2 regions of the Streptomyces sp. NPDC051569 genome follow, and region 2 is predicted to be linked to the other one. Evidence: riboswitches for the same ligand, from Rfam matches in the RefSeq annotation. Region 2 holds a riboswitch; the other holds the start of a gene.
What was found. A riboswitch is a leader RNA that binds a small molecule or an ion and turns the genes downstream of it on or off. The one in region 2 is predicted to bind glycine.

Region 1 (15,466 bases), on a different contig from region 2:
TAGGACGCCGCCGAACAATTATTGTGGGAAGGCCCCGCACCTTATGGTGCGGGGCCTTTTCGCGTTCACGGCCATTTATTCAGGATGTCCGGTTACCCCCCTTGTACGCGCCGACCGGGGCTGAGGGTAAGGTCAGGAGGCATCGTCGGCACGTTCCACACAGGAGGCCCCCGGGTGGAGGTCCAGGAGACCCGCGTTCAGACGGAACGGGTCCTCACCATCCCCAACATCCTCAGCATGGCTCGCCTCGTCGGCGTACCACTCTTCCTGTGGCTGATCCTCCGCCCAGAGTTCGGCGGACCCAACAGCGACGGCTGGGCCCTGCTGGTGCTGGCGCTCAGCGGCGTCAGCGACTATCTCGACGGCAAGCTCGCGCGCCGATGGAACCAGATCAGCAGCCTCGGGCGGCTCCTGGACCCCGCTGCGGACCGGCTCTACATCCTTTCCACCCTGGTTGGCCTCACCTGGCGGGAGATCCTTCCGCTCTGGCTCACCGCGGCGCTTTTGGCGCGAGAGCTGATGCTTCTGGTGATGGTGGGAATCCTTCGCAGGCACGGCTATCCGCCTCCCCAGGTGAACTTCCTCGGGAAGGCGGCTACCTTCAACTTGATGTACGCCTTCCCGCTCCTGCTCCTCAGTGACGGAAACGGTTGGCTTGCGTCACTCGCCGAAGTTTTCGGATGGGCGTTCGCCGGATGGGGTACAACTCTGTATTGGTGGGCAGGGATCCTGTATGTGGTCCAGGTCCGCCGGCTCGTCAAGGCGGACAACGTGGCCGATTGAGCTCGTCGAGCGGTGCCGTGCAGAGTCGCCGGTCCGCTCCTGACGCCAATAGGCCTCTGTCCAGACGGGTGAAGTCGGCGAGACCGTCTCTTCAAGGAGGACGCTTCCGACATGAAGGCCGTCGTGATGGCCGGTGGCGAAGGAACTCGACTTCGCCCGATGACTTCGAGCATGCCCAAGCCGCTCCTGCCGGTGGTGAACCGGCCGATCATGGAGCACGTGCTGCGGTTGCTCAAGCGCCATGGGCTCAGCGAGACCGTCGTCACCGTGCAATTCCTCGCCTCACTCGTCAAGAACTACTTCGGCGACGGTGAGGAGCTCGGTATGGAGCTCACCTATGCCAACGAGGAGAAGCCGCTCGGCACTGCGGGGAGCGTGAAGAATGCCGAGGAGGCGCTGAAGGATGATGCCTTCCTCGTCATTTCCGGTGACGCTCTCACCGATTTCGACCTGACCGACCTCATCCGTTTCCACAAGGAGAAGGGCGCACTGGTGACGGTGTGCCTGACCCGGGTACCGAATCCGCTGGAATTCGGCATCACCATCGTGGACGAACAGGGCAAGGTCGAGCGGTTCCTGGAGAAGCCCACCTGGGGACAGGTCTTCTCGGACACCGTCAATACGGGTATCTATGTCATGGAGCCCGAAGTCTTCGACTATGTCGAGGCCGATGTCTCCGTCGACTGGTCCGGTGACGTCTTCCCTCAGCTCATGAAGGAAGGCAAGCCGATCTACGGCTATATCGCCGAGGGCTACTGGGAAGACGTCGGTACCCACGAGAGTTATGTGAAGGCCCAGGCCGACGTTCTCGAGGGCAAGGTCGATGTCGATATCGACGGCTTCGAGATCTCCCCCGGCGTCTGGGTCGCGGAAGGCGCGGAGGTCGACCCCGACGCCGTCCTGCGCGGACCGCTGTACATCGGTGACTACGCCAAGGTCGAAGCCGACGCGGAACTGCGCGAGTACACCGTCGTGGGCTCCAACGTCGTGGTCAAGACCGGAGCTTTCCTGGACCGGGCCGTGGTCCACGACAACGTCTACATCGGGCAGCACAGCAATCTGCGCGGATGCGTGATCGGTAAGAACACCGACATCATGCGGGCGGCCCGGATCGAGGACGGCGCGGTCATCGGCGACGAATGCCTCGTCGGCGAGGAATCGATCATCCAGGGCAACGTACGGGTCTACCCCTTCAAGACCATCGAAGCCGGCGCGTTCGTCAACACCTCGGTGATCTGGGAGTCCCGGGGACAGGCGAACCTCTTTGGAGCCCGGGGCGTCTCCGGCATCCTGAACGTCGAGATCACGCCGGAAGTCGCGGTGCGGCTGGCCGGCGCGTACGCCACCACCTTGAAGAAGGGGTCCACCGTCACCACGGCGCGTGACCACTCCCGTGGTGCGCGGGCGCTGAAACGGGCGGTGATCTCGTCGCTGCAGTCCAGCGCCATCGACGTACGGGACCTGGAGAACGTGCCGCTGCCCGTGGCCCGGCAGCAGACCGCCCGGGGCAGTGCGGGCGGCATCATGATCCGTACGTCGCCCGGGGTCCCCGACTCCGTGGACATCATGTTCCTCGACGAGCGGGGAGCGGACCTGTCCGGTGCCGGTCAGCGCAAGCTGGACCGGGTGTACGCGCGGCAGGAGTACCGCCGTGCCTTCCCGGGCGAGATCGGCGACCTGCACTTCCCCGCCAGCGTCTTCGACTCGTACACCGGGTCGCTGCTGCGCAACGTCGACACGTCAGGGATCGCCGAGGCCCAGCTGAAGGTCGTGGTCGACGCGTCCAACGGCAGCGCCGGCCTGGTGCTCCCCAGCCTGCTGGGAAGGCTCGGTGTCGACGCGCTGACCATCAACCCCGGCCTCGACGAATCGAGGCCGACCGAGACGGCGGAGTCGCGCCGCTCGGGACTGGTCAGGCTCGGGGAGATCGTCGCCTCGGCGCGTGCCGCGTTCGGTGTGCGCTTCGACCCGGTCGGTGAACGGCTGTCACTCGTCGACGAGCGGGGGCGGATCGTCGAGGACGACCGGGCCCTGCTGGTGCTGCTGGACCTGGTCGCGGCCGAGCGGCGCAGCGGGCGGGTGGCGCTGCCCGTGACGACCACCAGGATCGCCGAGCAGGTAGCGGCGTACCACGGGACGCAGGTGGAGTGGACGACCACGTCACCTGACGATCTGACCCGGGTGGGCCGCGAGGAGACCACGATCTTCGGTGGTGACGGCCGTGGAGCCTTCATCGTGCCGGAGTTCAGCAGTGTCCTCGACGGTACGGCGGCCTTTGTGCGGCTGCTCGGTCTGGTGGCACGGACACAGCTCACGCTGAGTCAGATCGACGCCCGTATACCGCGAGCCCATGTGCTGCGGCGGGACCTGGCGACCCCCTGGGCCGTCAAGGGGCTGGTGATGCGGAGCGTTGTCGAGGCCGCCGGCGACCGGCAGGTGGACACGACGGACGGCGTGCGGGTGGTGGAGGCCGACGGCCGCTGGGTGATGGTGCTGCCCGACCCGTCCGAGGCCGTCACCCATTTGTGGGCGGAGGGCCCCGACGACGCGTCGGCCCAGGCTCTGCTCGACGAGTGGTCGTCCGTGGTGGACGGCGCAGGTCACTAGGGCAGGACCATGAGGCCCCACCGGTGTGCGGGACCGCTTCCTCGGACGCGGCCCCGCACAGCGGTGGGGCCATTCGGCGGTAGCGGTCGCGACGTGCGACGATGTGCGGCATGTCGCAGCCGCCCCCCATTCGGAGCACCGCCTCTCCGCCCGCGCGCCCCGACGCCTCGATGTCGCTGCTGAACAACGTGATGAACCACGGCCTCGACGAGGGATACGCGGAGGCGGCGGCCCGCAGGGACGCCGAGGAGGGCGGACGGCCGCGCACCCTCCGGGCGAAGCTCTTTCTCGCCGCGGGGCTCGTACTGGCGGCCCTGGTGGTCACGGTCGGTGCGGCCCAGGCACGGATCGCGGCGCCCATCGTGGCGAAAGAACGCGAAGAGCTCATCGACCGGATCAACTCGGAGACCTCCGCGGCGGACGCCCTGGAGCGTACGGTCGACAAAACCCGTGGCGAGGTCGTCGCCCGTCAGCGTGCCGCCCTGCGTACGCACGGTGGTGACCAGGGCGAACTGGTCGCCCTCCTCTCCGGTGCCACGGCCGTGGACGGGCCGGGAGTGAAGCTCGTCGTCGACGACGCCAAGGACACCGAGTCGAGCGGTGGCGGCGGCCCGCGGGAGAGCAGTGGCTTCTCCGATACGGGCCGGGTGCGCGACCGGGACATGCAGCGGGTCGTCAACGGCCTGTGGGAGTCGGGCGCGGAAGCCATCGCCATCAATGACCAGCGGCTGACCTCGCTCTCGGCGATCCGTGCCGCGGGCGACGCCATACTGGTCGACAACAGGCCGCTGGTGCCGCCGTACACCGTCCTCGCCGTGGGGGACGGGAAGAAGCTGAGCGCCACGTTCCAGGACAGCGCCGACGGCCAGTACCTGCATTCCCTGCAGGAGAACTTCGGCATCCGCAGCAGCATCTCCGATCAGGAGCGGCTGCGTCTGCCTGCCGCGCCGAGCCTGATCGTACGTACAGCAGAGCCGAGGACCGCCGGCGCCGGCAAGGGCGACGGGCAGGACGCGGCCGACGCCGGGAAGGGCACATCGTGATCGCCGTACTGGGCCTCGTCGTGGGAGTCGTGGTCGGACTGTTGGTCCGGCCCGAGGTGCCCGCGATGGTCGAGCCCTATCTGCCCATCGCCGTCGTGGCGGCTCTCGACGCGGTCTTCGGCGGACTGCGGGCCATGCTCGACGGGATCTTCGTCGACAAGGTGTTCGTCGTCTCGTTCCTGTCGAACGTCGTGGTGGCCGCGCTCATCGTCTTCCTGGGCGACAAGCTGGGCGTGGGTGCCCAGTTGTCCACCGGAGTGGTCGTCGTGTTCGGTATCCGGATCTTCTCCAACGCTGCCGCGATCCGCCGGCACGTGTTCCGGGCGTGACGGCGATGAGCGACGGAGACACCCCCGGCGACCAGAACCCCACGAGCACCCCCCGGGGCCCTGAGCCGAACCGGCTCACCGGCCGCCAGCGGCTGGCCGCGGGGTTGTGGCCGCCACGGGTGACGCGGGCCCAACTCATCGTCGCCGTGCTGCTGTTCGTCCTGGGTCTCGGGCTCGCCATCCAGGTGAGGTCGAACAACGACGACAACGCGCTGCGCGGCGCCCGCCAGGAGGACCTGGTGCGGATCCTCGACGAACTCGACAACCGCACCCAGCGGCTGGAGGACGAGAAGCAGCGTCTCGACGCCCAGCGGTCCGAGCTGGAGACCAGCTCGGACCAGGCCGAGGAAGCTCGCAAGCAGACGATGGAGAAAGAGGAGCAGCTGGGCATCCTGGCCGGCACGGTCGCGGCTCAGGGGCCCGGCATCACGCTGACGATCAGCGACCCGAACCGCATGGTCGAGCCGGACATGCTGCTCGACACGGTCCAGGAGCTGCGGGCGGCGGGCGCGGAGGCCATCCAGGTCAACAATGTCCGGGTGATCGCGGATACCTACTTCTCGGGGACCGGCGGCGACATCCAGGTGGACGGCAAGGCGGTCCAGGCGCCTTACAGCTTCAAGGTCATCGGGAAACCGCAGGATCTGGAGCCGGCGCTGAACATCCCGGGCGGGGTGGTGCAGACACTCGACAAGGAGCAGGCCACCGCCACGGTGACGCGAGCTGAGAAGATCATTGTGGATGCCTTGCGACCGGCGGAGCGGCCTGACTACGCTCGGTCGTCGTAGTGCCGCTGTGCTGGGGCACTGGCGTCGTGGGGCGGCTGCGCATGGTGGCTGCCGGAGGCGGGCATGAGGTTGCGGGGGGTCGGCGCACGAACAGCGTGGTGTGTGGTGGAAACTGTCGAGGGGACAAGGACGTTGTCAAGATGTCCGGGTCGGCAGGTGTGTTCATTCAGCGTTCGTCCTGCCCCACGGGCGGGTCTGTTTCGGTCAAGGGGAATCGCCCGTGAAGTTGTTTGCGAAGTTGTTCGGCAAGAGCGCACGCGAGGACGGCGGCAGCTCCGCGCGCCATCGCGCATCGCGCCAGGGCCACAGCGAGGAGCCGAGCGGCGAGCGGCCGCTCTTCCGTGACCAGGTCGGTGGCGAAGGCGCTGAGGCTCCGGGCGCCCGGGGTACGTCCTCCGCCGCGCCCGCGGGCCCCGGCGGCATAGGTTTCGGTGAACCGTCCACCGCGGGTGGCGGGTCGGCCTTGCCGGTCTGTGCGAGGTGTGGGCACCGGAACGCCGAGGCGAGCCGGTTCTGTTCCAACTGCGGGGCACCGCTGCGTGCCGGGGTGCCCGCTGAGCGGCCCTCCGAGACGACCTCGACGATCTCGATCTCGGGTCTTGAGGCGTACGACTCCGAAGTGACCGGCCAGACGTCGCTCCCCTCGCTCTCCCCGGAGGCGCAGGCCGCCGTGGACGCGCTGCCGCTGGGCTCCGCGCTCCTGGTGGTGCGGCGCGGTCCCAACTCGGGCAGCCGCTTCCTGCTGGACGGCGAGCTGACCACGGCCGGCCGTCATCCGCAGAGCGATATCTTCCTGGACGACGTGACCGTCTCCCGCAGCCATGTGGAGTTCCGCAGGGGAGCGGACGGCCACTTCACCGTCTCGGACGTGGGCAGCCTGAACGGCACGTACGTCAATCGGGAGCGGATCGACTCGGTCCCGGTGGCGAACGGCGACGAGGTCCAGATCGGTAAGTACCGGCTGGTCTTCTACGGGAGCCAGCGGGGCGTGTGACCCGTCAGGGAAGGTCCATGCTGCGAACACCGACGGGCGGTGCCGGTCACGGCACCGCCCCCGCGGGCGACCCGCTGGTCAGTATCGGCGCGGTGCTGGCCCGGCTGCGGGACGAGTTTCCCGAGGTCACCATCTCCAAGATCCGTTTTCTGGAGGCGGAGGGCCTGGTCGAGCCGCGCCGAACCCCGTCCGGGTACCGGAAATTCAGTCCGGAGGACGTCGAGCGGCTGGCTCAGGTGCTGCGGATACAACGTGACCACTATCTTCCGCTGAAAGTCATCAGGGAGCATCTGGACGCCCTCGGCCGTGGTGAGCGGGTCCCGCTCCCGAGCGCGCAGCGGGAGCGCCTGGAGGGCGCCTGGGAGGCCGGGCCGGAAGAAGCGCCGACCGCGGCGCGGATCGGCCGCGAGGAGCTCCTGGCGGCCGCCGAGGTCGCCGAGAGCCGGCTCGACGAGTGGGAGTCGTACGGGCTCATCACTCCGATGCCGGACGGCGGGTACGACGCCGAATCCGTCATCGTGGCGAAGCTTGTCGCGGATCTCGGGAAATTTGGTTTGGAGCCCCGGCATCTCCGCGTGATGAAATCGGCGGCCGAACGTGAGGCCGGACTGGTCGAACAGGTGGTGGCCCCCCTGCGCCGGCACCGTAATCCGCAGACCAGAGCCCATGCGGAGGCCACCGCGAAGGAGCTGGCCGGGCTCTCCGTGCGGCTGCACGCCGCGCTGCTCAGGACGGCTCTCGGGGTCCATCAGCACTGACCTTGGAGGAGTCCGACTACCCAAACCGTCCCGGCACGTCCTAGGGTTGCTGTGTGAACGAGCTCGACGTTGTGGGTGTCCGGGTGGAAATGCCCTCCAACCAACCGATCGTTCTCCTGCGTGAAGTGGGAGGCGACCGGTACCTCCCCATCTGGATCGGACCGGGGGAGGCGACCGCTATCGCCTTCGCCCAGCAGGGCTTGGCCCCGGCCCGTCCGCTGACACATGACCTCTTCAAGGATGTCCTTGAGGCGGTGGGCCAGGAACTCACCGAAGTCCGCATCACGGACCTCCGCGAAGGGGTCTTCTACGCGGAGCTGGTCTTCGCCAGCGGGGTCGAGGTGAGCGCCAGGCCGTCCGACGCCATAGCGCTCGCACTGCGCACGGGAACGCCGATCTACGGCAGTGACGGGGTGCTGGACGACGCCGGTATCGCCATCCCGGACGAGCAGGAGGACGAGGTGGAGAAGTTCCGCGAGTTCCTCGACCAGATCTCCCCGGAGGACTTCGGGACCAACAGCCAGTGAGTGGCCGGTGAGCGCTGCGCCGGGTTCTGTCAGCGCATTCGAGCAGCCCTTCCCCGGAACGGGACACGGGAAACCACACTCAGGGTGATTATCACTCGGCGTGGCGAGTGTGGCGATCGTTGACGCACCCCGGGTGACTGCCTACCTTCGACAGGGCAGGTCAAGGACACGGAGGGTCGGCGTGAGAAGCAGCGGCGACGGTACGGCGGCGGGCGGTCCGTATCCGCTTCACAGGAGTGCGACGGACCCGGTTGCCGAGACCGTCGGGTACCGGGGGCCCACGGCCTGCGCGGCGGCGGGCATCACGTACCGCCAGTTGGACTACTGGGCGCGTACGGGGCTCGTGGAGCCGAGCGTACGTCCGGCGTACGGGTCGGGCACCCAGCGGCTGTACAGCTTCCGGGACGTCGTCGTCCTCAAGATCGTGAAGCGTTTCCTGGACACCGGTGTCGCGCTGCAGAACATCAGGGCGGCCGTCCAGCATCTGCGGGCCGGCGGTTTCCCGGATCTTGAGCGGGTGACGCTCATGAGCGACGGGGCGACGGTCTACGAGTGCTCCTCCCCCGACGAGGTCGTGAGCCTGCTCCAGGGCGGCCAGGGCATCTTCGGGATCGCGGTGGGCGTGGTGTGGCGGGATGTCGAAGCCGCGCTGTCGCAGCTGCACGGGGAGCGGATCGACACCGGCGAGACGTTGATCGGGAACAATCCCGCGGACGAGTTGGCGCGGCGGCGCCGGGACAGGGCCGTCTGAACCTTCCCGCGCGGCAGGGATCCGGCCCGGGCCTGGAGCCGATTGTCAGTGGCGTGAGGCAGCATCGGTGGTGTGAGATCCGCTCCGACGATCCTGCATCTCGACATGGATGCCTTCTTCGCCGCCGCCGAGCAGGCGGCGAAGCCGAGTCTGCGCGGAAAACCGGTGGTCGTGGGCGGCCTGGGGCCGCGCGGGGTGGTCTCGACCGCTTCCTACGAGGCGAGACGCTTCGGAGTGCATTCCGCGATGCCGATGGGGCAGGCCAGACGCCTCGCCCCGAACGCCGCCTATCTGGTCCCGCGTTTCACCGTGTACCGGGCGATCAGCGACCAGGTGATGGAGCTGTTGGGCCGGCTCTCCCCGCTGGTGGAGCCGCTGAGCCTGGACGAGGCCTTCGTGGACCTGGAGGCGGGCGGCTCGGCGCACGACACGTCCTCCGCACGGGCGGCCGGGGAGCGGCTGCGCCGGGACATCCTGGCCGTCACCGGACTCACGGGGTCGGTGGGGCTGGCCGGCTCCAAGATGCTGGCGAAGATCGGTTCGGAGCGGGCCAAGCCCGACGGGCTGGTCGTGATCGAGCCCGGCACGGAGCGCGAGCTGCTGGGGCCCCTGACCGTACGGACACTGCCCGGCGTGGGACCCGCGACCGGGGAGCATCTGCGGCGGTCCGGCATGACCACGGTGGCGGAGCTGGCGGAAGCGGGCGAGGACGAGCTCGTACGGCTGCTGGGGAAGGCGCACGGCGCCTCGCTGTACCGGATGGCCCGGGGGCTCGACGACCGGCCGGTGGTCTCCGAGCGCGACGCCAAATCCGTGTCGGTCGAGGACACCTTCGATGTCGACCTGCACGACCGGGCGCGGGTGCGGAGCGAGGTGGAGCGGCTGGCCGACCGGTGCGTCGCCCGGCTGCGGGCGGCCGGGCGCTCGGGGCGGACCGTCGTACTCAAGGTGCGGCGGTACGACTTCTCGACGCTGACCCGCTCGGAGACGCTGCGCGGGCCCACGGACGACCCCGCGGTGGTGCGGGAGGCGGCCGGGCGGCTGCTGGAGGCCGTGGAGACCACGGGCGGCGTACGGCTGCTGGGGGTCGGCGTGACGGGCCTCGCGGACTTCACGCAGGAGGATCTTTTCGCGCAGGCCGCGGCCCGGACGCCCGCACCGCCTCCGGAGCCGTCCGCGCCGGTAGATGACGAGCCGGCCGGGGCCGGGCGGGAGGGGACGCCGGTGGCCGGGGCCGCGGTGGAGGCGGACGAGGCGCCCGCCGAGCGGCGGTTCCCGGCCGGACACGACGTGCGCCATGCCGAGTTCGGGGCGGGCTGGGTGCAGGGCAGCGGGCTGCGGAGGGTCACCGTGCGGTTCGAGGAGCCGGGGTCCGCGCCGGGGCGGGTGCGGACGTTCTGGGTCGACGATCCCGAGCTGGAACTCTCCGAGCCGCTGCCCCTGGTGGCTGCGGCGGGTCAGTCGTCGTGCCCGGCCAGCCGTCCGAAGTCGCGCGTGGAGTCCGGGTCGGACACGGAAGAGGGCCGCTCCGCCGGCTCGGGCGCCGGAAGACTGAGTCCGTAGTGGTGGTAGAGCTGGAGCTCCTGCTCGGGGGAGAGATGCCGGCCGACGCCGAAGTCGGGGGCGTCCTTGATCAGCGCGCGTTCGAAGGGGACCCGCAGGGTGTCGTCCACCAGCGTGCTCGGCGCGAGGGGGACGAAGGCGTCGCGGCTGAAGAGCCCGGTGCGGACGGCCGCCCACTCCGGGATTCCGGTCGCGTCGTCGAGATACACCTCGTCCACCGTGCCGAGCTTGTGGCCGTCACGGTCGAACGCCTTGCGGCCGATCAGGCTGCGCGGATCGATATCGGTCTCCACGTTCCCTCCAACTGGTCGCAGCTGCTCGTTATTACTACAAAAGTGCAGATTTGTTCCATCGGCCACTCGAAGCCGCGTCCCGGATCCTCGCTGGTAGGCTGGCTAACGGCTGCTGATCCCGTGCGGGAGAGTCCTCCGGTGAGATCACCGGAGGCGCCGAAGGAGCAAATCCTCCCCGGAATCTCTCAGGCCCCCGTACCGCACGGACGAGGTCACTCTGGAAAGCAGAGCGTGTGTCGGACGGCATCCGCTCTCACCGACGGTGAAAGCCGGGCCGCCTCACGGCGGGCCGGTGAAGCTCTCAGGTCGAGATGACAGAGGGGGAGGCCGTCCGGGCACCCGCGCCGTTGGTGCCCCTCGCAGGTCGCGCCAGACCCAGGAGGCCTCCGCAATGACCGCCAACCGCATTCCGCTCGCACAGCTGGAGCGAGGCACCCCCTTCGAGCAGCGCCACATCGGGCCCGACGCCGGGGCGCAGGCGAAGATGCTCGCGCAGGTCGGCTACGGCTCCCTCGACGAGCTCACCGCCGCCGCGGTACCCGACGTCATCAAGAGCGCCGAGGCGCTGCGTCTTCCCGGTGCCCGTACCGAGGCCGAGGTGCTGGCCGAACTGCGCTCCCTCGCGGACCGCAACCAGGTGCTCGCGCCGATGATCGGACTCGGCTACTACGGCACCTTCACGCCGCCGGTGATCCTCCGCAACGTCATGGAGAACCCGGCCTGGTACACGGCGTACACGCCGTACCAGCCGGAGATCTCCCAGGGCCGGCTGGAGGCGCTGCTCAACTTCCAGACCGTCGTCGCCGACCTCACGGGCCTGCCGACCTCGGGCGCCTCCCTGCTGGACGAGGGCACCGCCGCCGCGGAGGCCATGGCGATGTCCCGCCGCGTCGGCAAGGTGAAGAACGGTGTCTTCCTGGTCGACGCCGACTCCCTGCCGCAGACCATCGCCGTGATCCGGACCCGGGCCGAGCCGACCGGTGTCGAGGTCGTCGTCGCCGACCTGAGCGAGGGCATCCCGGCCGAGGTGGCCGAGCGCGGTGTCTTCGGTGTGCTGATCCAGTACCCCGGCGCCTCGGGAGCCGTCCGCGACATCAGGGCCGTCGTCGAGCAGGCGCACGGGCTCGGCGCGATCGTCACCGTCGCCGCCGACCTGCTGGCGCTTACCCTCCTGACCTCTCCCGGCGAGCTGGGCGCCGACATCGCGGTCGGTACCACCCAGCGCTTCGGTGTCCCCATGGGCTTCGGCGGACCGCACGCCGGCTTCATGGCCGTACGGGAGAAGTTCGCCCGCAGCCTCCCGGGCCGCCTCGTCGGGGTCTCCGTCGACGCCGACGGGAACAAGGCGTACCGGCTGGCGCTGCAGACCCGCGAGCAGCACATCCGCCGCGAGAAGGCCACCAGCAACATCTGCACCGCGCAGGTGCTGCTCGCCGTCATGGCCGGGATGTACGCCGTCTACCACGGCCCGGACGGGCTGCGGGGCATCGCCCGGCGCACCCACCGGTACGCGACGCTGCTCGCCGAGGGGCTGCGCGCCGGCGGTCTGGAGATCGTGCACGGCGGGTACTTCGACACGCTGACGGTACGGGCCCCGGGCCGGGCCGCCGAGGTGGTCGCCGCCGCCCGCGAGGAGGGTGTCAATCTCCACCTCGTCGACGCCGACCATGTCTCCCTCGCCTGTGACGAGACCACCGGGCGCGCGCAGCTGGCGGCCGTATGGGCCGCCTTCGGTGTCGAGGCCGACATCGAGGCGCTGGACGCGGTCACCGGCGACGCGCTGCCCGAGGGCCTGCTGCGCGCCGACGAGTATCTGACGCACCCGGTCTTCCACCAGCACCGTTCCGAGACCGCGATGCTGCGCTACCTGCGCAAGCTCGCCGACCGTGACTACGCGCTGGACCGCGGCATGATCCCGCTCGGTTCCTGCACCATGAAGCTGAACGCGACCACCGAGATGGAGTCCATCACCTGGCCCGAGTTCGGCGCGATGCACCCCTTCGCCCCGGCCGCGCAGGCGCAGGGCTATCTGACGCTGATCCGTGAGCTGGAGGAGCGGCTGGCCGAGGTCACCGGCTACGACGCGGTGTCCCTTCAGCCCAACGCCGGTTCGCAGGGCGAGCTGGCCGGCCTGCTGGCCGTTCGCGCCTATCACCGGGCCAACGGCGACACGGGCCGCACGGTCTGTCTCATCCCGTCCTCCGCGCACGGCACGAACGCCGCGAGCGCGGTCATGGCCGGCATGAAGGTCGTTGTCGTCAAGACCCGCGAGGACGGCGACGTCGACGTCGAGGACCTGCACGCCAAGATCGAGCAGTACGGCGAGGAACTGGCCGTCCTGATGGTCACCTACCCCTCCACGCACGGTGTGTTCGAGGAGCACATCAGTGACATCTGCGCGGCCGTGCACGACGCGGGCGGCCAGGTCTACGTGGACGGCGCGAACCTCAACGCGCTGGTGGGGCTCGCCAAGCCCGGCAAGTTCGGCTCGGACGTGTCGCACCTCAACCTGCACAAGACCTTCTGCATCCCGCACGGTGGCGGCGGCCCCGGTGTCGGTCCGGTCGGCGTACGGGCCCACCTCGCCCCGTACCTGCCCAACCACCCGCTCCAGCCGTCGGCGGGCCCGGAGACAGGCGTCGGCCCGATCTCGGCGGCGCCGTGGGGCTCGGCCGGCATCCTGCCGATCTCCTGGGCGTACGTCCGGCTGATGGGCGGCGAGGGTCTCAAGCGCGCGACGCAGGTCGCCGTGCTCGCCGCCAACTACATCGCCAAGCGCCTGGAGCCGCACTACCCGGTCCTCTACAGCGGCCCGAACGGGCTGGTGGCCCACGAGTGCATCGTGGACCTGCGCCCGCTGACGAAGGCCACCGGCGTCACCGTGGACGACATCGCCAAGCGACTGATCGACTACGGCTTCCACGCACCGACGATGTCCTTCCCGGTGGCGGGCACGCTGATGATCGAGCCCACCGAGAGCGAGGATCTCAACGAGATCGACCGCTTCATCGAGACGATGATCGCGATTCGGGCGGAGATCGAGAAGGTCGGAGCGGGCGAGTGGCCCGCCGACGACAACCCGCTGGCCAACGCCCCGCACACCGCGGCCGCGCTGGGCGGGGAGTGGGAGCACCCGTACAGCCGCGCCGAGGCGGTCTTCCCGGCCGGTGTCTCGGCCGCGGACAAGTACTGGCCGCCGGTCCGCCGTATCGACGGCGCGTTCGGCGACCGCAACCTGGTCTGCTCCTGCCCGCCGCTGGACGCGTACGACCACTGACATGACGAGCGGTGACATGACGAGTGATGACATGGTGCCCCGCCGGTAGGTAGGGCGGAACGCATGTCGGGGCCGGTTCGGAGGAGAGTCTCCGGGCCGGCCCTTCGTCATGTCGGAGCGCCCGTGTCAGGCCGCTGTCGCCACCTGGTCGGTCCGTGGCGGCCGGTGCGGGGCGATGATCTTCCCGTCGGGCAGCAGCTCACCGGTGTCCTCGAAGACCAGGACACCGTTGCACAGCAGACTCCAGCCCTGCTCCGGGTGGTGTGCCATCAGTCGTGCGGCGTCGCGGTCGGCCGAGTCGGCCGTCGGGCAGGCTGGCTGATGCAGGCACATGGGTGGGTTCTTTCGCTGTGTCGTGGTCGGTGTCCCGCGGCTCGACGCCGTCATGGCAGCCCCCGTATCTGTGTGGTCCGGACCTCAGACCGGACAGGGGCCCAGTCTCGCCGTGCTGACGCCGATCCGCAGGCATTTCGGGGCAGCGCTTCCTGGATGCGCCGCGAGGCGCCCCGCGACCACAGGGGCCGCGGGGCGGGCGGGGGTTCGCCGGGACGGACCGGCGCGGGACCGCTCAGGCCGGTGTGCGCAGCAGGGGTGCCGGCGCGAGGCGCAGACCGATCACCGGCAGCAACTCGGTGGCCCGGTGCGGACGGTGCGCCGCGATGCCCGGTGGGGCCGGTGCGAGGGGCACCAGGACATCGGCCGGCGCGGGTGAGCCGGCCGAGGCGTCGGCCTCCGTGTCCTCGTGCAGCCAGAGCATGAGCATGTACAGCTCAGGAACCGACAGCAGGCGTGGCTGGTAGGAAATTCCCAGGGTCTCCGCCTGGCGCAGGGCGCGCTCCGTGGCGGTCAGGTAAGGGCCTTCGAAGAAACGCGAGAAGGTCCAGCCGTCCGCGGTCAGCATCGTGTCGGCCGCGGCCACGGCGCGGTCGCCGCTGCGGATCAGGAAACGCCATCCGACCAGCCTGGTCCGCGGTGTGTTGCCGGCCGGATCGACCTGGTCCAGCACATGGACGGGAAGAGGGAGCTCGGGGCTCAGCGGTCCCTGGACGGACTGCAGAGCGGGGGTACGGGCATCGCGCACGGCCGTGGGGGAACCGAGTGCCGCGAGAACGCTGCGCAGGGCGGGCGCGGGGGCCGGGGGAACATGCAGCGGCATGGTGGGTTGCCTCTCACTCAGGAGACAGGGTGATGCTTGAGGTGGTGCTGGGACGGGTGCGGACGTCACTGTCAGCGTGCGGGGTCAGAGGTGGGCCTCAGGGCTCGCCGACTCTCTGCCTCGTACGCAAAGGTTATACGACACGTGTTCACGGCATGTTTCCGCTAGCTGTCACGGATATTGCGTACAAGGCCGAATCCGGTCCATCTTCCGTGGCGTTTTCGCTGATGTGCGGCGAACGCGGAACCTCTGGCCTGGGGTGATTCGTCCGACAGGGACGGCCGAAAGTCGTCGGCGTTTTTCACTGCCCGTCGAGCGGTGGTCGCGGATCGCCACACCATGCCCGAGGAATGTGCCCCACGACTGTTTCGGAGGCACTCTACCGGCCGTCAGGTGCCCGTGGGACGTTACGGATCAGCGAGTCTGGGCATTATCGATCGTGAAGCGAGCGGCCGGAGCCGCTGGCTGCCCACTCGAGGAGGGACACTTCGATGGGGGAGAAGGTTGAGGCGGGCGGTTCCGACCTGTCCGACCGGCAGAAATACCGCAGGAAGATGCAACAGTGCCTGGTGGTGCTGGAGCGGCTCCTGGCGGAGG
Region 2 (15,466 bases):
GGGAAAGGATGCGCAACCGTGATGCTCCTAGAGGTGTTCCGTTATCCGGACTACGGGTAACAGTGTGCGGACGTATGTCATTTGAGGACGGGGGCGATGAGAGGCCCCAATCCACCATCTCTCGCACGGAATCGGCATATCAGGCCCGCATCGCCGCGTCCCGGCGACTCTACGCGCGTCCGCACGACGCCATGCGGCATTCCGCCAGATATCTGACGGCCGATCAACCACGGCGGGAGGCAGCCGCCGGAGACAGCGACACCCGACAGAGGTACGTCACGGGCCGTCGGGCTCAGTACGGCCGGGGGTAGCCGTAGCCGGACGCCGGGGCCGGGGCCGCGTGGGCCTCCCGGTCGTAGAACGGGCGGGAGTTGGCCCGCAGCCACATCGTCACCGGGTCGTAGTCGTCGGACATCGCGACCGTGGAGACCGGCAGCCCGTCCGGGACCGCGGCGATCGACTGGCGCATCATCGCGCGTACGGAGTCGACGGAGGCCGCGCCGGTGTCGTAGAGATCGAGGCCGATCGCCAGATACGGGGCGCCCAGCGCCGGCTGCACCCAGGCGCGCCGCAGCGAGCGGACGGCGGGGGTGCGGTGCGCGTTCTGGGTGAGCTGGGCGTAGAACTGCGGGAGCGCGATGGCCGGGTCGGACAGCCGCAGCGGGCCCGCCGGCATCCGGTCGAGGCCGGTGGCGATGCGGCGCAGATCGAGCCAGGGGATGCCGATGCCGCCGCCGGGCGCGTGCGGGTTGAGCCAGATCCCCCAGCGGTCGGGGTAGAGGGCGCGGGCGATGTCGTGTCCCGTGACCACTTCATGCGCGCGGGTCCAGCCGCTGACCGCCAGCTCCTGGGCGGAGGTGACGCAGGGGGCGTAACCGAGGCCCTCGACCTCCATGTTGCCGTACTGGGCGTCCGGCGAGCCGGCCTGGCCCTGCCAGAGCAGCATCCAGACGCCGCCGTCGGCGAGGGCCCGCAGGAGCGCCTCGTACGCGTCGTACCGTCCTGGCGTCACCTGGCCCAGCAGGTGCTCGACCTGCCCGGCCGCCGCGGTGCCTGACGCGCTCACTCCGGGTCCACCCCTCTTCGATCCGCCATTCGGCCAACTCCCCCGGTGTCCCGCACCCTCCGGGGACACGGGTACGGCGCCCCCGCCGTCGGCCCTCACACATCCGTCATCAAACCAGCTTAGGCGGGGGCACCGACACAGACTTGACGCCGGGCGTGCCTACCGCATAGGCGGCTATACGTACCCACGCTGATAGAACGGACGCACCTTCGCCAGCAGCCAGTCGCCGACCGGGTCCTGGGCGACGTCCAGCAGAACGAGATTGACCGGCCGGCCCACCTGGACCCGGCCCAGCGCACGGCCGAGGGCGTCCAGCGGGGCGTTGCGGTCCCCGGGCTCCCAGGAGGAGAGCTGGACGCCTATGAAGAGCGCCGGCGCCTCGCCCTCCACGCTGGCGAGCGCGCGCCGGGCGGAGAGTACGACTCCGGCGGCCTCGAACTCAGCAGCGGCGGCGGCGAGGAAGTCGACCGGGTCCTCCTGCCAGTCCGGCTCGAAGAGCCTGACCCGTCCGCCGGCGGCCGGCCCGTCGAGCGGTGTGCGGCCCGCCCGGCACAGCTCGGCGACGGCGGGCGGCGGCAGCGGCATCCCGACCACACCACCGGGGTTGACCACGATGCCGAGCTGCGGGGGCAGGCCTCGCGCGAAGTCACGGGCCGGGGCGACGGTGAAGGACATATGGCCGCCGACGCACTGCAGGAACTGCTGCTCGGAGCTGAACACCGGCACGTACGGGGCGCCCTCGATCTCCGTCGTCGGCAGATCGAGGTCGGCGCTGTCGGGCCCGCCGCCGGCCGGCAGCGGCACCCAGACCTGGCTGCGCCCGAGCACCTCCACCAGGCGCCCGCCCGCCGCGTCGTTGCCGACCGAGGCGGCCAGTACCTCTTCGAGCTCGTTGCCCGGCCATGCTGTGTTCACAGTCTTCCCCTCCACGTCCCCGCCGCAGCACCCTAACGCCGAGCCCGGCTCACTCCCCAGGGGCCGCCGGGAACGTGATCCGGTCCAGCGCTCCCGCCGCGTCCCGGTCCAGCAGGACGGCCGAGGAGCAGCCGGGCGGGAGGCCACCGGTGGCGGTGGTCAGGAGGTGGCGGACCGCGCGGCGGTGCCGGGCGAAGGCGTGGCCGGAGACGCCCCGGCCGCGCTCGCGCTGCCCGGCGCGGGCGGCCTCGGGGGTGACGTCGAGGAGCAGGAGATGGAGTCGGCGGCCGCGCCGGCGGGCTTCGCGGGCCAGCCAGCGGCGCACCCAGGCCTGGCTGCCGCAGTCGTGGACGACGACACTCGCCCCGGAGCGCAGCGCGCGCCAGAGCCCGGTGTAGTGGGCGAGCCGGACGAGCGGGCGGTAGGCCCCGTACGGCAGCCGGGCCGGGAGCCGCCGTTCCCAGCGGTCCCGGGCGTCCTGCGAGTCGATCCCGCCGCCCTCGGTGGCCCGCCGGATCAGGGTGGACTTGCCGCTGCCGGGCAGTCCTGACACGACCACCACGTCCCCCGCGGCGAAGACCAGCCCCCAGGGCCCCCGGCCTGCCAGGCCCCGCAGGTCGCGGACGGCGGTGACGGGCTCCGTCACCGCTTCGCGGATCCGCCTGACCCGCGCTCGCGCGGGCGCCCCCATCGTGGTCACACACGCGCCGGACCCGTGCGACGTCATGGCCGTCCCCCTGTCAGCTCAGTCCATCTGGCCCACGTTCCCTGCCCATGAAGTGTAAAGAAATGGTAATGGGACACAAGCTTTTCACCCGGATGGGCGTGTCGGGGCCGGTCGTCCCACTCCGGCCCGATGCGTGCGATGATGGCCGCGCCAACTGCATACCGGCCGTTTGAATCCGCGCGGGAGAGTCCCGGCCACCTGGTGGACCGGGCGCCGAAGGAGCAAGTCCTCCCTTGAATCTCTCAGGCCCCGTACCGCGCGGATGAGGCAGATCTGAAAAGCGGGCCGCGCTTCTGCGGCTCCACCCAAGGTGCAAGTCATGACCGCCCGTTCCGAGCAGTACGCGCGGACGGTCATGGTGAACCTCTCAGGTTCCGATGACAGATGGGGAGGACCGTCCTCGCCCGTCATGCCCTGGGAGCCACACCGATGAGCCCTGTCCCCCCCAGCAGCACCCCCCGCCTCACCGCGCTCGACGCCGTGCACCGCGCCCTGGGCGCGACCATGACCGACTTCGCGGGCTGGGACATGCCGCTGCGCTACGGCAGCGAGCGCGACGAGCACAACGCCGTCCGCACCCGGGCCGGTCTCTTCGACCTCTCGCACATGGGTGAGATCACCGTCACGGGCCCGGCGGCCGCCCAGCTCCTCGACTACGCGCTGGTCGGCAACATCGGCGCCGTCGCCGTGGGCCGCGCCCGCTACACCATGATCTGCCAGGAGGACGGCGGGATCCTCGACGACCTGATCGTCTACCGCCTCGGCGAGGACGAGTACATGGTCGTCGCCAACGCCTCCAACGCCCAGATCGTGCTGGACGCGCTGACCGCCCGCGCGGCCGGCTTCGACGCCGAGGTGCGCGACGACCGTGACGCGTACGCGCTGCTCGCCGTCCAGGGCCCCGAGTCCCCCGGCATCCTGAAGTCGCTGACCGACGCCGACCTGGACGGCCTCAAGTACTACGCGGGCCTGCCCGGCACCGTCGCGGGTGTCCCGGCGCTGATCGCCCGTACCGGCTACACCGGTGAGGACGGCTTCGAGCTGTTCGTCGAGCCGCGGTACGCCGAGCGGCTCTGGCAGGCGCTGACCGAGGCCGGCGAGGGCGTCGGCCTGGTGCCCTGCGGCCTGTCCTGCCGCGACACGCTGCGCCTGGAGGCGGGCATGCCGCTGTACGGGAACGAGCTGTCCACCGGCCTGACCCCGTTCGACGCGGGCCTCGGCCGGGTCGTGAAGTTCGAGAAGACGACGAACGGCGGCGACTTCGTCGGGCGTACGGCCCTGGAGGCCGCCGCCGAGCGTGCCGCGTCCGCCCCGCCGCGCAAGCTGGTCGGCCTGATCGCCGAGGGCCGCCGGGTCCCGCGCGCCGGATACCAGGTCGTGGCCGGCGACGCGCTCGTCGGCGAGATCACCTCGGGTGCGCCGTCCCCGACCCTGGGCAAGCCGATCGCCATGGCCTATGTGGACGCCTCGCACGCCGAGCCCGGCACCGCGGGCGTCGGCGTCGACATCCGGGGCAGTCACGAGCCGTACCAGGTCGTGGCGCTGCCCTTCTACAAGCGTCAGAAGTGATCCCGTAGCGGTCCCGGTGTCCCCCCGGCGCCCGGAGCCGTCTCGGTCCGTAAGACATCCGTTCCTCAGCACTCCCCCGCGTACAGGAGAATTCAGGTCATGAGCAACCCCCAGCAGCTGCGCTACAGCAAGGAGCACGAGTGGCTGACGGCCGCCGAGGAGGGCGTGTCGACAGTCGGGATCACCGAGCACGCGGCGAACGCCCTCGGTGACGTCGTGTACGTCCAGCTCCCGGAGGTCGGCGACACGGTGACCGCGGGCGAGACCTGCGGTGAGCTGGAGTCGACCAAGTCCGTCAGCGATCTCTACGCCCCGGTGACCGGTGAGGTCACCGAGACGAACCAGGACGTGGTGGACGACCCGTCGCTGGTGAATTCCGCTCCCTTCCAGGGCGGCTGGCTGTTCAAGGTACGCGTCACGGAGGAGCCGAAGGACCTGCTCACCGCCGACGAGTACACCGAGTTCTCCGGCAACTGACGTGCTCCGGCACCGAGACCCCCAGGGACTGTGATGTCTTCGAAGTCGCTTCTGAACGCCTCTCTCCACGAGCTCGACCCGGATGTCGCCGCGGCCGTCGACGCCGAGCTCCACCGCCAGCAGTCCACCCTCGAAATGATCGCCTCGGAGAACTTCGCTCCGGTCGCGGTCATGGAGGCCCAGGGCTCCGTCCTCACCAACAAGTACGCCGAGGGTTACCCCGGCCGCCGCTACTACGGCGGCTGCGAGCACGTCGATGTGATCGAGCAGATCGCCATCGACCGCGTCAAGGCGCTGTTCGGCGCCGAGCACGCGAACGTGCAGCCGCACTCGGGCGCCCAGGCGAACGCGGCGGCGATGTTCGCCCTGCTCTCCCCCGGCGACACGATCATGGGTCTGAACCTCGCCCACGGCGGGCACCTGACCCACGGCATGAAGATCAACTTCTCCGGCAAGCTCTACGACGTGGTCGCCTACCACGTCGACGAGACGACCGGCCAGGTCGACATGACCGAGGTCGAGCGCCTCGCCAAGGAGTCCCGTCCGAAGCTGATCGTGGCCGGCTGGTCGGCGTACCCCCGCCAGCTGGACTTCGCCGCCTTCCGCCGGATCGCCGACGAGGTCGGCGCGTACCTCATGGTCGACATGGCGCACTTCGCCGGTCTGGTCGCCGCGGGCCTGCACCCCAACCCGGTGCCGCACGCGCACGTCGTCACGACGACCACGCACAAGACCCTCGGCGGCCCGCGCGGCGGGGTGATCCTCTCCACCCAGGAGCTGGCGAAGAAGATCAACTCCGCGGTCTTCCCGGGCCAGCAGGGTGGTCCGCTGGAGCACGTCATCGCGGGCAAGGCGGTCTCCTTCAAGGTGGCGGCCACGGACGAGTTCAAGGAGCGCCAGCAGCGCACCCTGGACGGCGCCCGGATCCTCGCCGAGCGGCTCGTCCAGCCCGACGTCACCGAGGTGGGCGTATCCGTCCTCTCCGGTGGTACGGACGTCCACCTGGTCCTCGTCGACCTGCGCGACTCCGAGCTGGACGGCCAGCAGGCCGAGGACCGGCTGCACGGGATCGGCATCACGGTCAACCGCAACGCCGTCCCGAACGACCCGCGCCCCCCGATGGTCACCTCGGGCCTGCGGATCGGCACCCCGGCGCTCGCCACCCGCGGCTTCACGACCGAGGACTTCACCGAGGTCGCGGAGATCATCGCGGCGGCCCTCAAGCCGTCGTTCGACCGCGAGGCACTGGCCGGCCGGGTCACCGCGCTGGCCGCGAAGCACCCGCTCTACCCCGCTCTGTAACGGCCGGGGGCCACCGCCCCCGCGTACGGAACGGCTGAAACCCCGGGGCACCGCGCACACTGGACCGTGCGCGCGGTGCCCCGCACCACGTCACCATTGATCTGCGTCACCCCGGCAGACGACGGCGTCTACCCACCAGAGGAGTACCCCCGTGGCCATCTCGGTCTTCGACCTGTTCTCGATCGGCATCGGCCCGTCCAGCTCCCATACGGTCGGCCCGATGCGCGCGGCCCGCATGTTCGCCCGGCGCCTCAAGAACGACGGTCTGATCGTGCACACCGCCTCGATACGGGCCGAGCTGTACGGCTCCCTCGGCGCGACCGGCCACGGGCACGGGACCCCCAAGGCCGTCCTGCTCGGCCTGGAGGGCAACTCCCCCCGCACCGTCGACGTGGAAAGCGCCGACGATCAGGCGGAACGTATCCGCACCAGCGGCCGGCTCAACCTCCTGGGCGTGCACGAGATCGCCTTCGACGCCGACGAGGACCTGGTCCTGCACCGCCGCAAGACCCTGCCGTACCACGCCAACGGCATGACGGTCTTCGCGTACGACGCCGACGGCGGCCTGCTGCTGGAGAAGACGTACTACTCGGTGGGCGGCGGCTTCGTCGTCGACGAGGACGCGGTGGGCGAGGACCGGATCAAGCTCGACGACACCGTGCTCAAGCACCCCTTCCGCACCGGCGACGAACTGCTGAGGCTGTCCCGGGAGACCGGCCTGTCGATCTCCGCGCTGATGCTGGAGAACGAGAAGGCCTGGCGCACCGAGGACGAGATCCGGGCCGGGCTGCTGGAGATCTGGCGGGTCATGCAGGCCTGCGTCGCGCGCGGAATGGCCCGCGAGGGCATCCTGCCCGGCGGCCTGAAGGTCCGCCGCCGCGCCGCCCACACCGCCCGACAGCTCCGCGCGGAGGGCGACCCGCAGGCGCACGCGATGGAGTGGATCACGCTCTACGCCATGGCCGTGAACGAGGAGAACGCGGCGGGCGGCCGCGTCGTCACCGCGCCCACCAACGGCGCGGCGGGCATCATCCCCGCCGTGCTGCACTACTACATGAACTTCGCGTCCGGCGGCGCCACCGAGCAGGAGAAGGAGGACAGCGTCGTCCGCTACCTCCTCTCCGCCGGTGCCATCGGCATGCTCTTCAAGGAGAACGCCTCCATCTCCGGCGCCGAGGTCGGCTGCCAGGGCGAGGTCGGCTCGGCCTGCTCCATGGCGGCGGGCGCGCTCGCCGAGGTACTGGGCGGCAGCGCCGAACAGGTCGAGAACGCCGCCGAGATCGGCATGGAACACAACCTCGGCCTGACCTGCGACCCGGTCGGCGGCCTGGTGCAGATCCCGTGCATCGAGCGCAACGGCATGGCGGCGGTCAAGGCCGTCACGGCGGCCCGGATGGCGCTGCGCGGCGACGGCAGCCACAAGGTCTCCCTGGACAAGGTCATCAAGACCATGAAGGAGACGGGCGCGGACATGTCCGTGAAGTACAAGGAGACGGCACGCGGCGGGCTCGCGGTGAACATCATCGAGTGCTGAGGGAGAGCCTCTGATCAGGGGTTTCTCTTCTGCCCCAGGGACGACGGCCCGTCCCGGAGCCGTGCGGGCTTCGGGACCTGCCGTTCCCGCTCGGCGCGATCATGGCGAAGCGCGACCCGCCGCGACCGACACCCCCGTGGTCAGCGACAGTACGGCCCCTCCAGAATCTCGGAGGAGCCGTACCGCACCTTACGGATGCCCGTTCACCGGCGATCCTCTACGGAGCCGCCTTCGGAGTCGCCTTCGAGGGTGAATATATTTCTGCGGGTTTCGGGAGTTCCGCCACCGGCGCCAGGGCCAATTTCTTGGAACCCCCGAGATAGTAGAAGTAGAGACCGAGTTCGCCCGGCCCCGAGGAACCGCACTGCCGGTCCGAAAAGCTGAGGGAAACCCACTTTTCGCCTCCTGCGGGCACGGTGTCCACACCCCAGGAGAACTCGCATCGCTCCTGGGTGTCGGCTTCCTCTATCAGTTCGCTCAGCTGAAGCTGCGCACCTGGGGAGATTCTCCCCGTCCCGTCCTTCTCGAAATCAACCCAGTCTCCTCCGGGATTGCTCCAGTGGCCGACGATCTGACCTTCTGTCGGGACGGGATAATCTTCTTCCGTTCCGCAGGCGGACACTCCGGCGACGAGGAGCACGGCAAGGACAGGGGCGAAGAGTGATCGGCTTCGCCTGGTACGGCACATAGGTTTCCTCAATCCGGCTGACCCTCACAGGGATGTCCCTCTGAACCCTCCGGCCAGATCCGCTTCAGGGCGTCCGGGCTAGCAGGCCGACAGCCGCGCGCCCGCGGAGGGTGTGTCACGTTAGCGCTCGCGCGGAAGGGTTCGGCTGATGGGGCATAGGGGGTGCTTTCCCGATCGGGTGCGGTGCGTCACCTTAGGGCCGCATGAGCGATGATCGCGAGAAGGCCGCGGCGCTGGCGCGAGCGGTGCGGTTGCGGGAACAGGGCCAGGCCGGGCAGGCCCGGGAACAGCTGGTGGAGCTGGCCGAGCAGTATCTGGACGACACCGAGATCGCCTACCAGACGGCCTGGGTGCACGATGTTCTTGGCCTGGAGCGCGAAGCTGTCCCGTTCTATGAGCGGGCCCTGGGCGGCGTGGGCCTGTCTCCGGAGGATCGTCACGGGGCTTTCCTCGGGCTGGGGAGCACTCACCGGGTCCTGGGCTCCTACAGGGCGGCAGTGCAGACCCTGCGGCACAGGCTCGATGAGTTTCCCGACGACCCGGCGCTGCGGGCTTGCCTGGCCATGGCGCTGTACAACGTCGGTGAGGACCACGAGGCGGTGCGGCTGCTGTTGAAGACGCTGGCCGCCACCAGCAGTGACCGCCGGATTCAGGACTGTCGGCGGGCGATCGAGCACTACGCCGACGATCTCAACGGTGTGCCGCGGACGAACGAGGAGCGGCGGCGAGGAGGGAACTGAGTCATCGGCGGCGCCGTGGGCGGCCGTCCCAGCGGTGAGTGGTCCAGGCCGCGTCGGATCAGGCCGCGGACGGTGATGACGGTGTCGGCGAGGTCGAAGAAGGCATTGATCACCAGGGTGCGACGTTCGTAGCAGCGGGCCAGGCGGTGACGGGGTCCGGGGAGGAGTGCCGCGTCCCGGACCTGTGGTGTGCGTGGTTGGCCGACCCCGGTGTGACGAGGCCGCTTTCGTAGGCGATGGTCACGAGGTGGGCGCGGTTGGTGGCACCGAGTTTGCGCATGACGCGGTTGAGGTGGGTCTTGATCGTGAAGGGGCTCAGACCGAGAAGGTGGGCCAGGGTGTCGTTGTGGATGTGGGTAGCGGCCAGGCCGAGGATCTGGCGCTCACGTGGGGAAAGCACCGTCAGGACGGGGGCGGTTGCCACGGCTGGGCCGGCTGGGACGGGGGCGGGCGAGATGACCAGGCCGCCTCGGCAGATGAGGCCGAGAGCGCCGAGGAAATGTGCGACGTCGAGGTCGGGACCGAGGATTCCGGTGACTCCGGCGCTCAGGCAGGACGCGAAGCAGGCGGACGGAAGGTGGCCGATGACGGCGGTCCGGGTCTGAGCGGCGGCCTCGCGCAGGTGGAGATGCGTGGTGGCCGGCTTGGCGTCGGCCAGTGCTCGTGTATGGATGAGAAGAAGGTCGGACCGCGCCGACAGCAGGAGGGGCAGGGCATCGGCAAGTTGGGGGGTCTGGGCATGGACGGTGAGGTCGGCGGAGTCGTCGATGACGTGTGCGTAGGCGTCGAGGACGAGAGCGGGGCCGCCTGTGAGGTGTACGCGCTGCATCGTTCGTCCTCCGGCCGGGCGGGGTGAGGTCTGGGCGGCACACCTGGCCCGCAGCGCGGCTCGGCCGCGCTGCGGGCAGGCTCGCTCAGGGGCGGTCGTCGGAGACGGAATGTGCGGTGCCGGTGAGGGCGCCGGCGTAGACGGTTTCGGGGGCGGCCGGGGCAGTCGCGGGGGCGGGGGCGATGAGCTTTTCACCTTCCACGTCGACGTGAGGCAGGATGCGGTCGATCCACCCGGGCAGGGTCCAGGCTCGGTGGCCCAGCAGGGCCAGGGCTGCGGGCACCAGCGTCATGCGGACGACGAAGGCGTCGAAGAGGACCGCGATGGCGAGCCCGAAACCGATCATCTTGATCATCGCTTCGTGGGCGCCGATGAAGCCGGAGAACACGGCGATCATGATGACCGCCGCCGCGGCGACGACGCGCCCGCTGTGGCGCAGCCCGGATTCGATGGCCTGTCGGGGTTCTTCGCCGTGGACGTGTGCCTCGCGGATGCGGGTCACCAGGAACACCTGGTAGTCCATGGCGAGGCCGAAGACGATCCCGACCATGAGGATCGGCATGAGACTCATGATCGGCCCGGTCTGCTCGACACCGAGGAGGGAGCCGAACCAGCCCCACTGGAAGACGGCGACCAGCGCGCCCAGGGATGCCAGCACCGACAGCAGGAAACCGAGGGCCGCCTTGAGGGGCACGAGGATGGACCGGAAGACCAGGATGAGAACGAGGAAGGCGAGGCCGACCACGAGGGCGAGGTAGGGCAGGATCGCCGCACGGAACTTGTCGGAGACGTCGATGCTCATCGCCGTGGCACCGGTGACCATGCCACGCGCCCCGGTCTCCTCGGTGACCTCGCCGGCCGCGTCGCGGATGTCGTGGACGAGGACCTTGGTCTCCGGCGCCTCCGGACCGCTGCCGGGCACCACGTTCAGGATCGCGGTGTCGCCCCGCTCGTTGTACACGGCCGGCGCGACCGCGGTGACGTTCCTGAGAGTTTTGATGCGGTCGCCGAGCGCCGCGGCGGCCTTGTTCGCGGCGTCGGGATCCTTGGCGTCGACGGTGACGATGAGGGTGCCGTTGAAGCCGGGGCCGAAGGACTCGGCCAGCATGTCGTACGCCTTGCGCTGCGTGGTCGACGTCGGCTGCGAGCCATCGCCGGGAAGCCCGAGCTCCAGCTTCGTGGCCGGCAGCGCGATGACACCGAGGCCCACGACACCCAGCAGCAGTACCGCCAGCGGGCGGCGCAGGACGAACCGTGCCCAGCGCTGCGCCGCGGGCACCTTGACGGAGTCGCTCTCCTTCGTGGTGGACGGGGCGCTGTCCTTCTTCGCGGCGCGTCCCAGGACCCGTTCGGGGGCGAAGCCGAGCATCGCGGGCACCAGGGTGACGGCGATGGCCACGGCGAGGGCGACGGCGCCGGCCGCGGCCAGGCCCATCACCGTGAGCAGCGGCATGTTGACGACGGCGAGTCCGGCCAGGGCGATCACGACCGTCAGCCCGGCGAAGACGACGGCTGAGCCGGCGGTGCCGTTGGCCCGGGAGGCAGCCTCCTGGGCGGTACGGCCCTCAGCACGTTCGGAGCGGTAGCGCGAGACGATGAAGAGCGCGTAGTCGATGCCGACCGCGATCCCCAGCATCATCGCCAGGGCCGAGGTGTTGGAGTTGAGGTTCAGCGGTTCGCTGAGGGCGGTGATCGCCATGACGGTGATCCCGACTCCCAACAGCGCGGTCAGCAGGGGCAGTCCGGCAGCCACCAGCGAACCGAACGTGATGAGCAGGACGACCGCGGCGAGCGCGATGCCGATGGCCTCGGCCGAGGATCCCTCGGTGGCGGGCGGTAGCGCGGTACCGCTGGCCTCGACGGTCAGTCCGCTCTCACGCGCGTCCTCAAGGGCCTTGGTCAGCCCGTCGTGGTCGTCGTCGGTGAGGTCGGAGGGCAGTGCCTTGTAAGTGATCTGCGTGTAGGCGGTGGCGCCGTCCCGGCTGACGGTCTTCGTCGCGAACGGGTCGCTGACCGAAGCGACCTCCTCGGAGGAGGCCCGCAGCCGATTCAGAGCCCCTTCGACATCGGCCCGGTGCGCCGGACTGGTGAGGTCGTCACCGCCGGGGGCACGCAGCACCACGCGTGCGCCGGCGTTCTCCGCGTTGGCGGCCGGGAAGCGGTCCTCCAACAGGTCGAACGCCTTCTGCGCCTCGGTTCCGGGCAGGGAGATCGATGTCGACGCGGCGCCGGAGCTCTGGGAGCCGACCACCCCGACGACGGCCAGTACCGCGATCCACGACAGGACGACGAGACGCCGGCGTCTGAAGGCCCAACGGCCCACTCTGTACAGGAAAGTTGCCACGGAAAGTCACACTCTCTGGTGAGGAAGGACGTTTTGGGGCGTGCGGTGCCGTACGGGCGGCCAGGGGGCCGACCGGGCACACGAGAAGTAGGGATGTGGCGCTCAGCGGTCAGAGGACGGCCGGCGCCGTACCGGCATGCGGGAAAAGAGCCCTGCTGTACGGGGCGTCAGACGCCGGCGCGGGTTCCTGGTTCAGACGGTGTCGGCTTGGTCAGACGGTGTCGGCTTCTTTGCCGACCGATGCGGTGAGGGCCGGCATGAGGATGTGGTGAATGACATCCTCGGCAAGCTGCAGGCTTGCCGATTCACCGGTGAGCAGTTCCTGGATCATCGGCGGGCCGAACAGCACCTGGACCGTCAGAGCGGCGGCGGGGCCGTCCTTGATTTCCCCGCGCTCCATCGCGCGGGTGAGGATCCGCTGCACCATCTCCATCGCCGGTGCGGCCAGGATCTCCCGCAATGCCTCCATGAGTTCCCTGTCGGTCACGATCGCGTGCCACACACTCGCCATCGAGTCCGACGTCGGCCGATCCCCGAAGGCATCCCGGGCCACCTCCAGCAGATCATCCCGCAGGCTGCCGGTATCGATCTCCCGGGACGGCTTGCGCGCCTCGGACCGCGCCTTCAGTGCCACGATGACCAGCTTCGGCTTGCTTTCCCACTGCCGGTAGAGCGTCGCGGTGCTCGACTTGGTCCGCTTGGCCACCTCGGCCATGGTGAGCTGCTCGTAACCCAGCTCGGCCACCAGGTCCAGCGTCGCTTCCAGCAGCTCCCGCTCACGCTCGGGCGACAGGCGCCCACGTCGCGCGGACGCCGAGGAGGTGACTGACATGACCGGTCTCCCAAGATCGATGCGGGGTTCTTACCTGGTACCAAGGTAGGCACCCCACTATCGAAAAGCAAATTTTCGGAAACCCAATTTTCGATGATGCGTCGGCGGCGCCGGGAACTGGTCCTGGCGCGGCCAGGCCGACTCCGATGCCCGATCGAGGGCACCTCCGCGCGGCGCACAGCCGGATCCGGCCGGCCGCCGACCACGTCCACGCCGCCCACCACGCGGCACCCCGACCCGGCACCGGCGAGGCCCCCGACCGCGAGGCGTGCCACGCCGGGCTTCCCGAAGGCGCTCCGGAGCTGACCGTCCGCCGACGCCACCAGGCCGCCGCCCGCCTGGTCCGCTCGGCCCGGCGTCGAAACCCGGGCCGCGTCCGCACCGGCCGAAGGCCGGGACCCGGGGAAAACGGACGCCCGTATGGCCGCCTGACCGAACGCCCCTTCTATAGAGAGGAGTTCACGATGCAGCGGCCTGACGGGAAGGAGGTCAGGCGCCGTGCTGGACGGGACCGATGAGGGTGCCGTCGGCCACCTTGAGCGTGCCCTCGGCGAAGGACGTGCCGGGGATCTGTCCGCCCGGAGCCTGGAGCGTGAACGATGCCTCGTCGGCGCCCCTGGCCGGGCCGCCGCTCGGTACCTGGATGTCGAAGTGCACCGGGTGGCCCGGACCGAAGGTCACCACGGTCTCCTGGACGCCGTATCGGCCGGCGGTGACCCCGCTGTCCGCGCCGTGGTTCGAGAAGCGCACGTCAGCGGGCGAGCCGGCCAGCGTGCACGGCTCGTATCCGCGCGGCGCGGTCAGGGTGACGCGGTAATGACGGTGTCCTGTGGTGTTGTCCGCCTCGGTGATCTTCGCGATGTGGTTGGCCGGACGGCAGGCGGAGGGGACGGCACCGCCGACTGTCGCCGGTGACGACTGCGCGGCCTGCGCACCGGCAGCGCCCGCCAGCATGGTGGCGGCGAGGGTGACGGCAATCCTCCGGTGGGTACGCATCGTGAACGCTCCTTGCCTTGCGCGACGGTCCTACGGGTGTTCCGTGGGAACCATGGTCGGCTCCATTCCTGCCCGCCCGCCCGCGCGGAAAATGTCCCAGGATCGCCACAGCCGAGTCCCGTACGTATGGGTGGAAACCGGCGATTCCCGATCTCCCGCACCTGGACGGCCCGGGCCAGGATCTGGGCTGGGGAGCGCAGGCCGTCCCGTTCGGTCTCGACCGGCTTGGTGGAGCCGTCGGCCATCAGCACCTTCGTGGCCGGGCTGGACCGAGGGCTGGCGGAGTGGCCTGCCTCGGTGTCAGCACCCCGCGAGTCTCCACGTCGGGCCGTAGTCACCGGAGCCGTCCGAGACAGCGATCTCGAACTCCCTGGGGCGGGTGCGCCCTGATCCTGGATGTCCGGCGATTCCCCGTGCGGGCTTCCAGTGACACGGTGCTCGAACGCGGCGCTCGAACACCCGCCCAGCCGCCCGTGCGACCGTGCGGGTCAGGCGTCGGCGCGCGAGGCTCGAAATGCCCTGCTCATGGCGACAGCCGCCCTCACGAGAAGGACGTTCAGGAGTCCGCCGACCACCGCGTATCCGACATCCACGACGACCTGTCCCACGTCAGGGGGGATCGCGGCGAGATGCAGGGCGGGCGCCAGTACGGAGAACAGCAGGGGAGCCGTCAGTACGGAGCAGGGGACCGTCGCCGCGAGGCAGACGAGGAAGGTCACGTCCTTGTCGAAGAACCCGCCGGCATGAATCAACCCCACCGCCAGAACCGCCACCATGTAGATCTTGAACGGCTTCGTCGACATGTTCAGCGCTCTCGGTGGAGGAGACGGGCGGGGCGTCCCGACTCTACAAGGGTGCGTCCATGGCGGGGCGGCCCGGTGAGGGCGGGACGAGCCCGGCCCGGCGAGGGCAGGGCGAGCGGCGCTGTCACCAGGTACGGACGAACCTCACGCTCGCGCTCACCGGTGGGACGGCACGCGTGACGTGCCCGCGGAGGGGAGCCGCCCGCGATCGCCGGATCACACCCCGAGCGTCTCCGCACCGGCCACCGGCGCCATCTCGGCTATCCGGTCCAGCAGCCGCACCAGCACGGTGTAGTCGGCCTCGGAGAGGTCCTCGCGCAGGCTCTGCTCGATCTCCGCCGACAAGCGGGCGGCGCGGCGGGCGCGCTCGACGCCTTCGGGGGTGAGGGACGCCAGGACCACCCGGCCGTGATCGGGGGAGATCCGGCGGTCGACGAGGCCCTTGGCCTCAAGGTTCTTGACGATGCCGTTCATCGTCTGCGAGGTCACCAGCGCCTCACGTGCCAGCTGCGTGCACGACTTCGATACGTCCGAGCCCAGGAGAAAGCTCAGCACCTTGCACTGGGCCACGGTCAGGTCCAGGTCACGTAGCGCCTCCGCCTTGCGGGCCATGATCGCCTGCTCGGCACGCTTGACGTGAAAAC

Region 1: another riboswitch for glycine. It lies ahead of gcvP (aminomethyl-transferring glycine dehydrogenase); the one in region 2 lies ahead of gcvT (glycine cleavage system aminomethyltransferase GcvT).

The regions. Positions count from the first base shown of each region.
Region 1 is NZ_JBITDJ010000015.1:26-15,491, forward strand. It holds gene ACIBAE_RS20670 (CDP-alcohol phosphatidyltransferase family protein) at 175-783, shown strand; gene ACIBAE_RS20675 (sugar phosphate nucleotidyltransferase) at 895-3,390, shown strand; gene ACIBAE_RS20680 (DUF881 domain-containing protein) at 3,501-4,433, shown strand; gene ACIBAE_RS20685 (small basic family protein) at 4,430-4,762, shown strand; gene ACIBAE_RS20690 (DUF881 domain-containing protein) at 4,768-5,550, shown strand; gene ACIBAE_RS20695 (FHA domain-containing protein) at 5,771-6,544, shown strand; gene ACIBAE_RS20700 (MerR family transcriptional regulator) at 6,562-7,302, shown strand; gene ACIBAE_RS20705 (bifunctional nuclease family protein) at 7,356-7,829, shown strand; gene ACIBAE_RS20710 (MerR family transcriptional regulator) at 8,011-8,580, shown strand; gene ACIBAE_RS20715 (DNA polymerase IV) at 8,653-10,143, shown strand; gene ACIBAE_RS20720 (PRC-barrel domain-containing protein) at 10,038-10,436, opposite strand; glycine riboswitch at 10,550-10,647, shown strand; gene gcvP (aminomethyl-transferring glycine dehydrogenase) at 10,828-13,713, shown strand; gene ACIBAE_RS20730 (DUF5999 family protein) at 13,840-14,046, opposite strand; gene ACIBAE_RS20735 (hypothetical protein) at 14,282-14,869, opposite strand; partial or broken gene ACIBAE_RS20740 (glutamate--cysteine ligase) at 15,361-15,466, shown strand, end outside.
Region 2 is NZ_JBITDJ010000001.1:452,458-467,923, reverse strand. It holds gene ACIBAE_RS01970 (enhanced serine sensitivity protein SseB C-terminal domain-containing protein) at 293-1,066, opposite strand; gene ACIBAE_RS01965 (enhanced serine sensitivity protein SseB) at 1,241-1,981, opposite strand; gene ACIBAE_RS01960 (AAA family ATPase) at 2,031-2,708, opposite strand; glycine riboswitch at 2,879-2,975, shown strand; gene gcvT (glycine cleavage system aminomethyltransferase GcvT) at 3,138-4,277, shown strand; gene gcvH (glycine cleavage system protein GcvH) at 4,377-4,754, shown strand; gene glyA (serine hydroxymethyltransferase) at 4,788-6,056, shown strand; gene ACIBAE_RS01940 (L-serine ammonia-lyase) at 6,208-7,590, shown strand; gene ACIBAE_RS01935 (hypothetical protein) at 7,808-8,230, opposite strand; gene ACIBAE_RS01930 (tetratricopeptide repeat protein) at 8,482-9,018, shown strand; partial or broken gene ACIBAE_RS01925 (IS5/IS1182 family transposase) at 9,020-9,167, opposite strand; gene ACIBAE_RS01920 (response regulator transcription factor) at 9,128-9,847, opposite strand; gene ACIBAE_RS01915 (MMPL family transporter) at 9,933-12,191, opposite strand; gene ACIBAE_RS01910 (TetR/AcrR family transcriptional regulator) at 12,403-13,023, opposite strand; gene ACIBAE_RS01905 (DUF6238 family protein) at 13,170-13,541, shown strand; gene ACIBAE_RS01900 (DUF4232 domain-containing protein) at 13,513-14,019, opposite strand; gene ACIBAE_RS01895 (hypothetical protein) at 14,508-14,822, opposite strand; gene ACIBAE_RS01890 (MarR family winged helix-turn-helix transcriptional regulator) at 15,039-15,466, opposite strand, start outside.